3 regions of the Pseudocitrobacter faecalis genome follow, and region 3 is predicted to be linked to each of the others. Evidence: predicted binding sites of a transcription regulator. Region 3 holds the regulator's gene; each other region holds the start of a gene.
What was found. The regulator sigma-54, encoded in region 3, starts transcription at its own class of promoters, with help from an activator protein. The targets are predictions, from matches to a motif close to GTTGGCACANNTTTCGCTNT.
Positions count from the first base shown of each region.

Region 1 (4,246 bases), 4.4 Mb from region 3:
ATAACTTTCGGACGGGAAACCGCCATTTCGAAACCTTCACGACGCATGTTTTCGATCAGAACAGACAGGTGCAGTTCACCACGACCAGACACGCGGAATGCGTCAGCATCCGGCGTTTCTTCGACGCGTAGCGCCACGTTGTGAACCAGTTCTTTGTTCAGACGATCAAGGATCTGGCGAGACGTGACGTATTTACCTTCTTTACCGCAGAACGGAGAGGTGTTGACGCAGAAGAACATAGAAACGGTCGGTTCATCAACGGACAGGGCCGGCAGCGCTTCCACATTTTGCGTGTCGCAAATGGTGTCAGAGATGTTCAGCTCACCCAGACCGGTGATCGCAATGATGTCACCCGCTTCAGCGATATCGCTGTCGATACGCTCCAGACCCAGGTGAGTCAGAACTTTACCGACTTTACCGTTACGGGTTTTACCTTCGCTATCGATGATGGTGACTTGCTGGTTCGGTTTGATTTTACCGCGTTTGATACGGCCGATACCGATAACACCAACATAGCTGTTGTAGTCCAGCTGGGAGATCTGCATCTGCAGAGGGCCGTCGAGATCGACGTCCGGTGCAGGAACATGGTCAACAATCGCCTGATACAGCGGGGTCATGTCTTCTGCCATGTCTTCGTGATCCAGACCCGCGATACCGTTCAGCGCAGAGGCGTAAACGATCGGGAAGTCCAGCTGTTCGTCGGTCGCATCCAGGTTAACGAACAGGTCGAATACCTGGTCAACAACCCAGTCAGGACGCGCGCCAGGACGGTCAACTTTGTTGATAACAACAATAGGTTTCAGGCCATAGGCAAAGGCTTTCTTGGTCACGAAGCGCGTCTGCGGCATCGGGCCGTCAAATGCGTCAACGACCAGCAGCACGGAGTCTACCATGGACATTACACGTTCAACTTCACCACCGAAGTCGGCGTGCCCTGGGGTATCAACGATGTTGATACGGTAGTCATTCCATTTGATAGCGGTGTTTTTCGCGAGGATGGTAATCCCACGCTCTTTCTCCAAATCGTTGGAGTCCATCACACGCTCTTGAGTTTCGGCACGTGCATCAAACGTACCGGATTGCTGCAGCAGCTTATCAACCAGGGTAGTTTTACCATGGTCAACGTGCGCGATGATGGCGATGTTACGCAAATTTTCGATCACAACTTTGCCTCGGGCATTAGAAATAGCGCGTTATTGTACACGGATTAATCGCAGTACAAAACAGGATCACAAACATCCTCCGCAAACAAGTATTGCAGAGTTCCTTTGTGATCGCTTTCACGGAGCGAAAAAAGGGCACCTTAACGCAAATTGCACCAATATGGTGCTTTATGTTCACATACAAGCACTATACTGGTGCAATGACACCATCGTGGTGCAGCCCTTTTGCACTATGATGCGCATGATAGCGCCTTTTGGGGGTAATTTAAAAGTTGGCACAGATTTCGCTTTATATATTTCAGGGCAACAACGCCACTTTTAAGAAGTGTTTGAAGACCTCGTTACCACGACGACAATGACAAATCCGGGAGATGTAAAGTATGTCCGCTGAACACGTTTTGACGATGCTGAATGAGCACGAAGTGAAGTTTGTCGATCTGCGCTTCACCGATACCAAAGGTAAAGAACAGCACGTCACTATCCCTTCCCATCAGGTTAATGCTGAATTCTTTGAAGAAGGCAAAATGTTTGACGGCTCCTCTATCGGCGGCTGGAAAGGCATTAACGAATCTGACATGGTTCTGATGCCGGACGCATCTACCGCACTCATTGACCCGTTCTACGAAGAACCGACACTGATTATCCGCTGCGATATCCTGGAACCAGGTACCCTGCAGGGCTATGACCGTGACCCGCGCTCCATCGCGAAACGCGCGGAAGAATACCTGCGCTCTACTGGCATCGCCGACACCGTACTGTTCGGGCCAGAACCAGAATTCTTCCTGTTCGATGACATCCGCTTCGGCGCATCCATTTCCGGTTCTCACGTGGCTATCGACGATATCGAAGGCGCGTGGAACTCTTCCACCAAATACGAAGGTGGTAACAAAGGTCACCGTCCAGGCGTGAAAGGTGGTTACTTCCCGGTTCCGCCGGTCGATTCCTCTCAGGACATCCGTTCTACCATGTGTATGATCATGGAAGAAATGGGCCTGGTTGTTGAAGCTCACCACCACGAAGTGGCAACGGCGGGCCAGAACGAAATCGCCACCCGCTTCAACACCATGACCAAAAAAGCGGACGAAATTCAGATCTACAAATATGTGGTTCACAACGTTGCGCACCGTTTCGGTAAAACCGCGACCTTCATGCCAAAACCAATGTTTGGCGATAACGGCTCCGGTATGCACTGCCACATGTCTCTGTCCAAGAACGGCGTAAACCTGTTCTCTGGCGACAAATATGCAGGTCTGTCTGAGCAGGCGCTGCACTACATCGGCGGTGTTATTAAACACGCGAAAGCGATCAACGCCCTGGCGAACCCGACGACCAACTCCTACAAACGTCTGGTTCCGGGTTATGAAGCGCCGGTTATGCTGGCTTACTCTGCGCGTAACCGTTCCGCATCCATCCGTATTCCGGTTGTTACCAGCCCGAAAGCGCGTCGTATCGAAGTGCGCTTCCCGGACCCGGCAGCTAACCCGTACCTGTGCTTCGCAGCACTGCTGATGGCTGGCCTTGACGGTATCAAGAATAAAATCCATCCGGGCGAAGCAATGGACAAAAACCTGTATGACCTGCCGCCGGAAGAAGCGAAAGAGATCCCACAGGTTGCTGGTTCTCTGGAAGAAGCACTGAAAGAACTGGATCTGGACCGCGAGTTCCTGAAAGCCGGTGGTGTGTTCACTGACGAATCCATCGATGCTTACATCGCGCTGCGCCGTGAAGAAGATGACCGCGTACGTATGACGCCGCACCCGGTAGAGTTCGAGCTGTACTACAGCGTTTAATTTACGTTAGTCATTCTCCGCCCACTTCTTGTCGCCGCTTGGCGGCAAGAACAAGCTGAGTAAGTTGTTGCCGTGGAACGTTTAGCCCATCTCTGGATGGGCTTTTTTCTCCACGAAAACGCGTAGTTAGCGCCTTTTTCCCGTCCATCCAGCTATAATGCACTAAAACAGTGCAATCAAAGGAGACTGCTAAATGGCAACCGGCGCGCTGCCCGATGCTGGGCAGATCCTCAATTCTTTAATTAATAGCATTCTGCTGGTCGATGATGACCTGGCGGTGCATTACGCTAATCCTGCGGCGCAGCAACTGCTGGCGCAAAGCTCACGAAAACTGTTCGGTACGCCATTACCGGAACTGCTGAGCTATTTCTCATTAAATACCGGTTTGATGCAGGAGAGCCTGCAAACGGGCCAGGGCTTCACGGATAACGAAGTGACGCTGGTGATCGACGGACGCTCGCATATCCTCTCTCTGACGGCCCAGCGGCTGCCTGACGGCTTTATTTTGCTGGAGATGGCCCCGATGGATAATCAACGTCGTCTGAGCCAGGAGCAGCTCCAGCATGCGCAGCAGATTGCGGCGCGCGATTTAGTCCGTGGCTTAGCCCATGAGATAAAAAACCCACTCGGTGGCTTACGCGGCGCGGCGCAGCTTTTAAGCAGAGCACTGCCCGACCCGTCGCTCACTGAATACACCAAGATGATCATTGAGCAGGCCGATCGCCTGCGCAACCTGGTCGATCGTCTGCTGGGGCCGCAACAGCCGGGGATGCACGTAACCGAAAGTATCCACAAAGTGGCCGAACGCGTCTTTTCGCTGGTGTCGATGGAGCTGCCGGATAACGTGCGGCTGGTGCGTGATTACGACCCGAGTTTGCCGGAGTTACCGCACGATCCCGACCAGATTGAACAAGTATTACTGAATATTGTTCGCAATGCGTTGCAGGCGTTAGGGCCAGAAGGCGGCGAAATCATTCTGCGCACGCGCACCGCATTCCAGCTAACGCTGCACGGTGAGCGCTATCGCCTGGCGGCACGCATTGACGTTGAAGATAACGGGCCGGGTATTCCGTCCCATTTACAGGACACGCTGTTCTATCCAATGGTGAGTGGCCGCGAAGGCGGCACCGGGCTGGGTTTATCTATCGCCCGCAGCCTGATCGATCAGCATTCCGGCAAAATTGAATTTACCAGTTGGCCAGGCCATACCGAGTTTTCGGTTTACCTGCCAATTCGAAAATAAGGTGTGTTTATGCAACGAGGGATAGTCTGGGTCGTAGATGACGATAGCTC
Region 1 is NZ_CBDDNJ010000002.1:4,508,916-4,513,161, reverse strand. It holds gene typA (ribosome-dependent GTPase TypA) at 1-1,163, opposite strand, end outside; gene glnA (glutamate--ammonia ligase) at 1,544-2,953, shown strand; gene glnL (nitrogen regulation protein NR(II)) at 3,147-4,196, shown strand; gene glnG (nitrogen regulation protein NR(I)) at 4,206-4,246, shown strand, end outside.
Region 1: the regulator sigma-54 is predicted to act here: its motif matches at 1,435-1,454, upstream of glnA (glutamate--ammonia ligase).

Region 2 (4,246 bases), 550 kb from region 3:
GACTGAAGTCCATCGCCAGTTCGGTGCCAATCAGCCCGCCGCCGATAATCAGTACGCGCTGCGCATCACGCAGGGTACTCTGCGCGGCCCCGAATTCCTGCTGGCTGTTGAGGGTCAGCATCAGCTCTTTTCCGGGAACCGGCGGTACGATGGTCGATGCCCCGGTCGCCAGCACCAGTTTGTCGTAATGCCACTCTCTGTCCTGACTTTTCACCACTTTGGCCTGTGCATCAATGTCGCTCACCCAGGTTTGCGGAAACAGATTCAGGTTGTACTGCTCGGCAAACTCGCCCGCAGTTTGCAACGTCAGGTCGGCGGCGGTTTGCCCACGGCTGACAACGTGGCTGAGATCCGGCTTGTTGTATTCATCAATGCTGTCGGCGGCGATCAAAGTCAGCGGCACGGCAGCATCCTGTTTGCGAATGTTTTTCACCAACTGGCGGGCCGCAAAGCCCGACCCGATGATCACGATGCCATTCTTCATTTTGCCTCCGTTGCCAGTACGTCGAAGACGTCTTTACCCAGTGAGCATTCCGGGCACAGGAAGTTGTCCGGTACCTCGCTCCAGGGCGTGCCCGGCTGGACATCCTGGTTCGGCTCGCCTTTTGCCGGATCGTAAATCCACTGGCAGACGCTGCACTGCATGCTTGGGCCGAGGTCGGCGGCAGCGGCGGCTGCACAGGCACATTCTTCCTTTGCGGTTGTCACTTTCGCGCTCACCTCTGGCAGCGGCGCAAGCGCCCACTGGCGGGCGATTTCACGACCGTGTTCGCGACACACTTCCAGTGCGTCGAAGTCAGGACGCCATTTGGCTTTCAGGCTCAGCGACATTTCAAAACCGGCATCCTGCAAGCGGGTAGAGAGACGGTCAACCGCGCCGCCGCTCCAGCCATGTGAACCGAATGCGCTGGCACGTTTGTTACGGAAACGCAGACCGGTCATCTCTTCGACCAGACCGGCGATTTTCGGCATCATCACGTTGTTCATGGTTGATGTCCCGACCAGCACACCTTTAGAACGGAAAACGTTGGTCAGGATTTCGTTTTTATCGCTGCGGGCGACGTTGAAGATTTTCACCGCCACGCGTGGGTCAACTTCATTGATGCCCTGAGCAATCGCGTCCGCCATCATGCGGGTGTTGTTCGACATGGTGTCGTAGAAAATCGTGATGCGGTCTTCCTGATAATCGGCCGCCCATTTCAGATACAGCTCAACGATTTGCGTCGGGTTGTCACGCCATACCACACCGTGGGAGGTGGCAATCATATCGACCGGCAGGTTGAAGCCGAGGATCTCGGTAATTTTTGGCGTCACCAGACGGCTGAACGGCGTCAGAATATTGGCGTAGTAGCGCTGGCACTGTTCGAACAGTTCGGTCTGATCCACTTCGTCGTTGAACAGACGTTCGTCGCAGTAGTGCTGACCAAAGGCGTCGTTACTGAACAGAACCGCGTCGCCTGTCATGTAAGTCATCATACTGTCCGGCCAGTGCAGCATCGGGGTTTCAACGAAGATCAGTTGTTTGCCGTTACCGATATCCAGGCTGTCGCCGGTTTTCACCGTATGGAAATTCCATTCCGGGTGGTGGTGGTGGCCGTTGATGGAATCAATGGCGTTGGTGGTGCAGTAAATCGGGGTGTTCGGGATGTAAGACATCAGCTCCGTCAGCGCACCGGCGTGGTCTTCTTCCGCGTGGTTGATAATGATGTAGTCGATGTCGTTCAGGTCGATTTCGCTGCGCAGGTTCTGCACGAATTCGCGGCTGAATTTGTGGTCAACGGTGTCGATCAGGACATTTTTACCTTCACGGATCAGATAGCTGTTGTAGCTGCTACCGCGCAGCGTTTTGTATTCGGTACCGTGAAAATCACGCACTTCCCAGTCACGTTGGCCAACCCAATGAATGTTATTTTTAACCAGAATAGACATAGCAACCTCAATCAAATGCAATGTTTTTAAAAAGATGTATTGCTTATTGCAGGTTGTGTGCCAACTTTTTAACATGTTGTTTTATCTGCATTTAATATTTTTTCGTGCATGGTTGTTGTCAAAATGACTGTTATTGACACAGTCAATATGACAATATGCATTGTCAAAAAGACAATGAGGTTACGATGAGTTTCTCGGTCGATGTACTGGCGAATATCGCCATCGAACTACAACGCGGTGTTGGCCATCAGGATCGCTTTCAGCGCTTAATTACCACGCTGCGTCAGGTGCTGGAGTGCGACGCGTCGGCGCTACTGCGCTATGAAGCACGACAGTTTGTTCCGCTGGCGATCGACGGGCTGGCGCAGGATGTGCTGGGCCGTCGCTTTACGCTGGAGGGGCATCCTCGCCTTGAAGCCATTGCCCGCGCGGGGGATGTCGTCCGCTTCCCCGCAGACAGTGATTTGCCCGACCCCTACGATGGATTAATTCCCGGTCAGGAGAGCCTGAAAGTGCATGCCTGCGTTGGCTTGCCGCTGTTTGCCGGGCAGAACCTGATTGGCGCGTTGACGCTTGATGCGATGGTGCCGGAGCAGTTCGATGTCTTTAGCGATGAAGAGTTGCGTTTGATCTCCGCGCTGGCCGCCGGGGCGCTGAGTAACGCCCTGCTGATTGAACAACTGGAAAGTCAGAATATGTTGCCGGGGGCACCTGCCGCGTTTGAACCGGTCGCCAGTACCGACATGATTGGCCTGTCGCCGAACATGATGCAGCTGAAAAAAGAGATAGAGATTGTCGCGGCGTCCGATCTCAACGTACTGATCAGCGGTGAAACAGGTACCGGGAAAGAGCTGGTGGCGAAATCGATTCATGAAGGTTCCCCGCGTGCGGCTAATCCGCTGGTCTATCTTAACTGCGCGGCGCTGCCGGAAAGCGTGGCGGAAAGTGAACTCTTCGGTCATGTAAAGGGTGCGTTTACCGGGGCTATCAGCAACCGTAGCGGTAAGTTTGAAATGGCCGATAACGGCACGCTGTTCCTTGATGAAATTGGTGAGCTGTCGCTGGCGTTGCAGGCCAAGCTGCTGCGCGTATTGCAGTATGGCGATATTCAGCGCGTGGGGGATGACCGCAGTCTGCGGGTCGATGTGCGCGTGCTGGCGGCCACCAACCGCGACCTGCGTGAAGAGGTGCTGGCCGGGCGTTTTCGCGCCGATCTGTTCCATCGTCTGAGCGTCTTCCCTCTCTCCGTGCCACCGCTGCGCGAACGCGGCGATGATGTGGTGCTGCTGGCAGGCTATTTCTGCGAACAGTGCCGGTTGCGTTTGGGGTTATCGCGGGTGATTTTAAGCGCCGGAGCGCGGGCGCATTTGCTGAGTTACGCCTGGCCGGGCAACGTGCGTGAGCTGGAACATGCGGTGCATCGCGCGGTCGTGCTGGCGCGCGCAACGCGCAACGGTGGCGATGTGATCCTTGAAGCGCAGCATTTTGCATTTGAGGAGAGCGCGGTTGCGCCAGTCATGGAAAGTGAAGCGCCAGCGTTACCCGCGTGTCACAACCTGCGTGACGCCACCGAACATTTTCAGCGTGAGATGATTCGTCAGGCGCTGTCGCAAAACAACAATAACTGGGCGGCCAGCGCACGGGCGCTGGAGACCGACGTCGCCAACCTGCATCGGCTGGCGAAACGTCTGGGGATGAAGGATTAAAGAATACCGGCCTGATAGAAGTTTTGCAGGTTGATCGCGCCGACCAGTTGGCCGTTGTCATCCACCACCGGCGCGGCGCTGATTTTTTTCTTCATCAGCTGCTCTTTGGCATCAATAGCGCGGCTCTGCGCATTCAGCGTGGTGCCGTTCACCGTCATCGCCAGGCTGACGTTATCCGCCAGTGCACCACCGCCAACCAGCCAGCGGCGCAGGTCGCCATCGGTAAACACGCCTTTCACCTGCAACTGCTCATCACAGACGGCAACCAGGCCCAGCCCGGTGCGGCTCAGTTCGAGCATGGCGTCCATAATACTGGCGTGGATGCTCACCTGCGGTACGTCGGCATCGCGGCGCATCAGATGATGCACTTTATTCAGTAAACGTGCGCCCAGCGCGCCAGCCGGATGTGAACGGGCAAAATCTTCCTCATTGAAACCCCGCGCCTGCATCACGGCCATCGCCAGCGCATCGCCCATCATTAGCGTGTTCACGGTGCTGGAGGTGGGGGCAAGACGCATCGGGCAGGCTTCACGCTCAACGGAAATATCAAGGACGGCTTTTGCGGCTAAACCTAACGGTGAGTGCGATTTGCCGGTCATCGCCAGCAGGAC
Region 2 is NZ_CBDDNJ010000002.1:617,445-621,690, forward strand. It holds gene norW (NADH:flavorubredoxin reductase NorW) at 1-484, opposite strand, end outside; gene norV (anaerobic nitric oxide reductase flavorubredoxin) at 481-1,929, opposite strand; gene norR (nitric oxide reductase transcriptional regulator NorR) at 2,115-3,635, shown strand; gene gutQ (arabinose-5-phosphate isomerase GutQ) at 3,632-4,246, opposite strand, start outside.
Region 2: the regulator sigma-54 is predicted to act here: its motif matches at 1,975-1,994, upstream of norV (anaerobic nitric oxide reductase flavorubredoxin).

Region 3 (4,246 bases):
AAATTACGACGGATAACGCCCAAATCAACCTGGTCACCCAGGATGTTACCTCTGATGATTTGGTGACGTTATACGGAACGACATTTAATTCCAGCGGCCTGAAAATGCGCGGCAATTTACGCAGCAAGAACGCCGAGCTGATTGAAAAGGTTAGAACCTCCTATGAAATTCAGAACAAACAAACTCAGCCTTAAGCTGGCGCTCGCCGGTTCTCTGCTGGCAGCCAGCCTGCCGGCACTGGCACTGACCGGTGATACTGACCAGCCGATTCATATTGAATCCGATCAGCAGTCGCTGGATATGCAGGGCAACATCGTGACCTTTACCGGTAACGTTGTTGTGACTCAGGGCAGTATCAAAATTAACGCCGACAAGGTGGTGGTGACCCGCCCTGGCGGTGAAAAGGGCAAAGAAGTGATCGACGGTTACGGTAACCCGGCGACCTTCTACCAGATGCAGGACAACGGCAAGCCGGTGAAAGGCCATGCCGCCAAAATGCATTATGAACTGCAAAGTGATTTCGTGGTGCTGACCGGCAACGCGTATCTGGAACAAGTCGACAGCAACATCAAGGGCGACAAAATCACGTATCTGGTTAAAGAACAGAAAATGCAGGCGTTTAGCGAAAAAGGTAAACGCGTAACGACCGTTCTGGTTCCGTCCCAGTTGCAGGACAAAAACAAAGACCAGGCTCCGGCACAGAAGAAGAGTAACTAATTCGTTATGGCGACATTAATTGCAAAGAACCTGGCTAAAGCCTACAAAGGCCGCCGCGTGGTAGAGGATGTCAGTCTGACCGTCAACTCCGGTGAGATTGTGGGCCTGCTTGGGCCGAACGGCGCGGGTAAAACGACGACCTTTTATATGGTAGTCGGTATCGTGCCGCGCGATGCAGGCAACATCATTATTGATGACGAAGATATCAGCCTGCTGCCGCTGCACGCCCGTGCGCGCCGCGGAATTGGCTATCTGCCGCAGGAAGCCTCCATTTTCCGTCGCCTCAGCGTTTACGACAACCTGATGGCCGTGCTGCAAATTCGCGACGACCTCACCAGCGAACAGCGTGAAGACCGCTGTAATGAGCTGATGGAAGAGTTTCACATCGAACACCTGCGCGACAATATGGGTCAGTCGCTCTCCGGGGGCGAACGCCGCCGCGTCGAGATCGCCCGCGCGCTGGCCGCAAATCCGAAATTTATCCTGCTGGATGAACCGTTTGCGGGCGTTGACCCGATCTCCGTTATCGATATCAAACACATCATTGAGCACCTGCGCGACAGCGGTCTCGGCGTGTTAATCACTGACCACAACGTCCGCGAAACGCTGGCAGTGTGTGAGCGTGCGTATATCGTCAGCCAGGGGCAGCTTATCGCCCACGGCACCCCGACAGAGATCTTACAAGACGAACATGTTAAACGTGTGTATCTTGGGGAAGACTTCAGACTCTGATAGGGTAGAAGCATGAGAGAGGTTAGCCGGAGATTATCGCACTGAACATGAAGCAAGGTTTGCAATTAAGGCTCAGCCAACAGCTCGCCATGACGCCACAGCTGCAACAGGCTATTCGCTTGTTACAGCTGTCGACGCTGGAACTGCAGCAGGAACTTCAGCAAGCGCTGGAGAGTAATCCCCTGCTTGAGCAAACCGATATTCATGAAGAAATCGACACGAAAGAGACACCGGATAACGAAACGTTAGACAGCGTCGACGCGCTCGAACAGAAAGATATGCCGGAAGAGCTGCCGCTCGATGCCAGCTGGGATGAAATTTACACCGCCGGGACGCCTTCAGGTACCGGTGCTGATTACCAGGACGACGAGCTGCCGGTCTATCAGGGCGAAACCACCCAGTCTCTTCAGGATTACCTGATGTGGCAGGTGGAACTCACGCCGTTTACCGATACGGATCGCGCGATAGCCACCTCCATCGTCGACGCCGTTGACGATACCGGTTATTTGACCGTCCCGCTGGAAGATATCCTTGAAAGCATGGGTGATGACGAAATCGGTCTGGATGAAGTTGAAGCTGTGCTTAAACGGATCCAGCGATTTGACCCGGTGGGCGTCGCCGCCCGCGATCTCCGCGATTGCCTGCTTATCCAGCTCTCTCAGTTTGCCAAAGAAACACCCCGTCTCGCCGAAGCCCGCCTGATCATCAGCGACCATCTCGATCTGCTTGCCAACCACGATTTCCGATCGCTCATGCGCGTCACCCGTCTGAAAGAAGACGTGCTGAAAGAAGCGGTGGATCTGATCCAGTCACTGGATCCGCGTCCGGGTCAGTCGATCCAGACTGGCGAGCCGGAGTACGTTATTCCTGATGTGCTGGTGCGCAAAGTCAGTGGCCGCTGGGTGGTGGAACTCAACGCCGACAGCATTCCACGTTTGCAAATTAATCAGCACTACGCGGGCATGTGTAACAACGTCCGTAACGACGCCGACAGCCAGTTTATTCGCAGCAATCTGCAGGATGCGAAGTGGCTGATTAAAAGCCTTGAGAGCCGCAACGACACATTGCTGCGCGTCAGCCGCTGCATCGTTGAGCAGCAACAGGCGTTTTTTGAGTCCGGCGAAGAGTATATGAAACCGATGGTACTGGCGGATATCGCCCAGACCGTCGAGATGCATGAGTCCACGATTTCACGCGTGACTACGCAGAAGTATTTGCATAGCCCGCGCGGCATTTTTGAGCTTAAGTATTTCTTCTCAAGCCACGTGAACACGGAGGGTGGCGGCGAAGCGTCGTCAACGGCGATTCGCGCGCTGGTGAAGAAATTGATTGCCGCGGAAAATCCCGCGAAACCACTGAGCGACAGTAAGCTGACCTCTATGCTCTCCGATCAGGGTATCATGGTGGCCCGCCGTACCGTTGCAAAGTACCGAGAGTCTTTATCCATTCCGCCGTCTAACCAGCGTAAACAACTGGTCTGACTCAACTGATAAGGAAGACACTATGCAGCTCAACATCACTGGACACAACGTCGAAATCACTGAAGCCCTGCGCGATTTCATCAACACGAAATTCGTGAAGCTGGAACAGTATTTTGAGAGGATCAATCAGGTCTATATTGTGTTAAAAGTGGAAAAATTGGCGCACATCTCGGATGCGACCCTGCATGTTAACGGGGGCGAACTTCATGCCAGCGCGGAAGGGCAAGATATGTATGCCGCGATTGATCTGTTGATCGATAAACTCGCGCGGCAGCTTAATAAACATAAAGATAAACTGAAACAACACTAATTGTCCGGGCGGTCGCCCGATGCCGGTAAAGTGTCGGGCGATGCTTAGGTGAAATTATGATAAATAACGATTCGGCTCTACAACTGAGCAATGTGCTTAACCAGGAATGTACTCGCAGTGCGGTTCACTGCCAGAGTAAAAAACGTGCGCTGGAAATCATCAGTGAACTGGCGGCAAAGCAGTTAGGTCTGCCTCCGCAGGTGGTATTTGAAGCGATTCTCACCCGCGAGAAAATGGGCAGTACCGGGATTGGTAATGGCATCGCTATTCCACACGGCAAGCTGGAAGAAGATACGCTGCGCGCCGTGGGCGTTTTTGTGCAGCTTGAAACGCCGATCGCGTTCGACGCCATCGACAATCAGCCTGTCGACCTGCTCTTTGCCCTGCTGGTGCCTGCGGACCAAACCAAAACGCACTTACATACGCTTTCACTGGTGGCGAAGCGTCTGGCGGATAAAACTATCTGCCGCCGCCTGCGCGCGGCGCAGAGTGACGAAGAGCTTTACCAAATCATCACCGAAACGGAAAACAGTGATGAAGCGTAAGGGAAATGAGTTCGTACTGAGGAGAAACGGTACATGGTACTGATGATCGTCAGCGGCCGCTCAGGCTCGGGTAAATCCGTGGCCTTACGGGCGCTGGAAGATATGGGTTTCTACTGTGTGGACAACCTGCCGGTAGTCCTGCTGCCTGAGCTGGCGAAAACGCTGGCCGACCGGGAGATCTCCGCTGCCGTCAGTATCGACGTGCGTAACATGCCGGAGTCGCCGGAAATCTTCGAAAAAGCGATGGAAAATCTGCCGGACGCATTTTCTCCACAGTTGCTGTTCCTCGATGCCGATCGCAATACCCTGATCCGTCGTTACAGCGACACGCGCCGTCTGCACCCGCTTTCCAGCAAAAACTTGTCACTGGAGAGCGCAATTGATAAAGAGAGCGACCTGCTGGAGCCCCTGCGTTCACGCGCGGATCTTATCGTCGATACCTCCGAGATGTCGGTTCACGA
Region 3 is NZ_CBDDNJ010000002.1:71,759-76,004, reverse strand. It holds gene lptC (LPS export ABC transporter periplasmic protein LptC) at 1-194, shown strand, start outside; gene lptA (lipopolysaccharide ABC transporter substrate-binding protein LptA) at 163-717, shown strand; gene lptB (LPS export ABC transporter ATP-binding protein) at 724-1,449, shown strand; gene rpoN (RNA polymerase factor sigma-54) at 1,497-2,930, shown strand; gene hpf (ribosome hibernation promoting factor) at 2,953-3,240, shown strand; gene ptsN (PTS IIA-like nitrogen regulatory protein PtsN) at 3,297-3,785, shown strand; gene rapZ (RNase adapter RapZ) at 3,819-4,246, shown strand, end outside.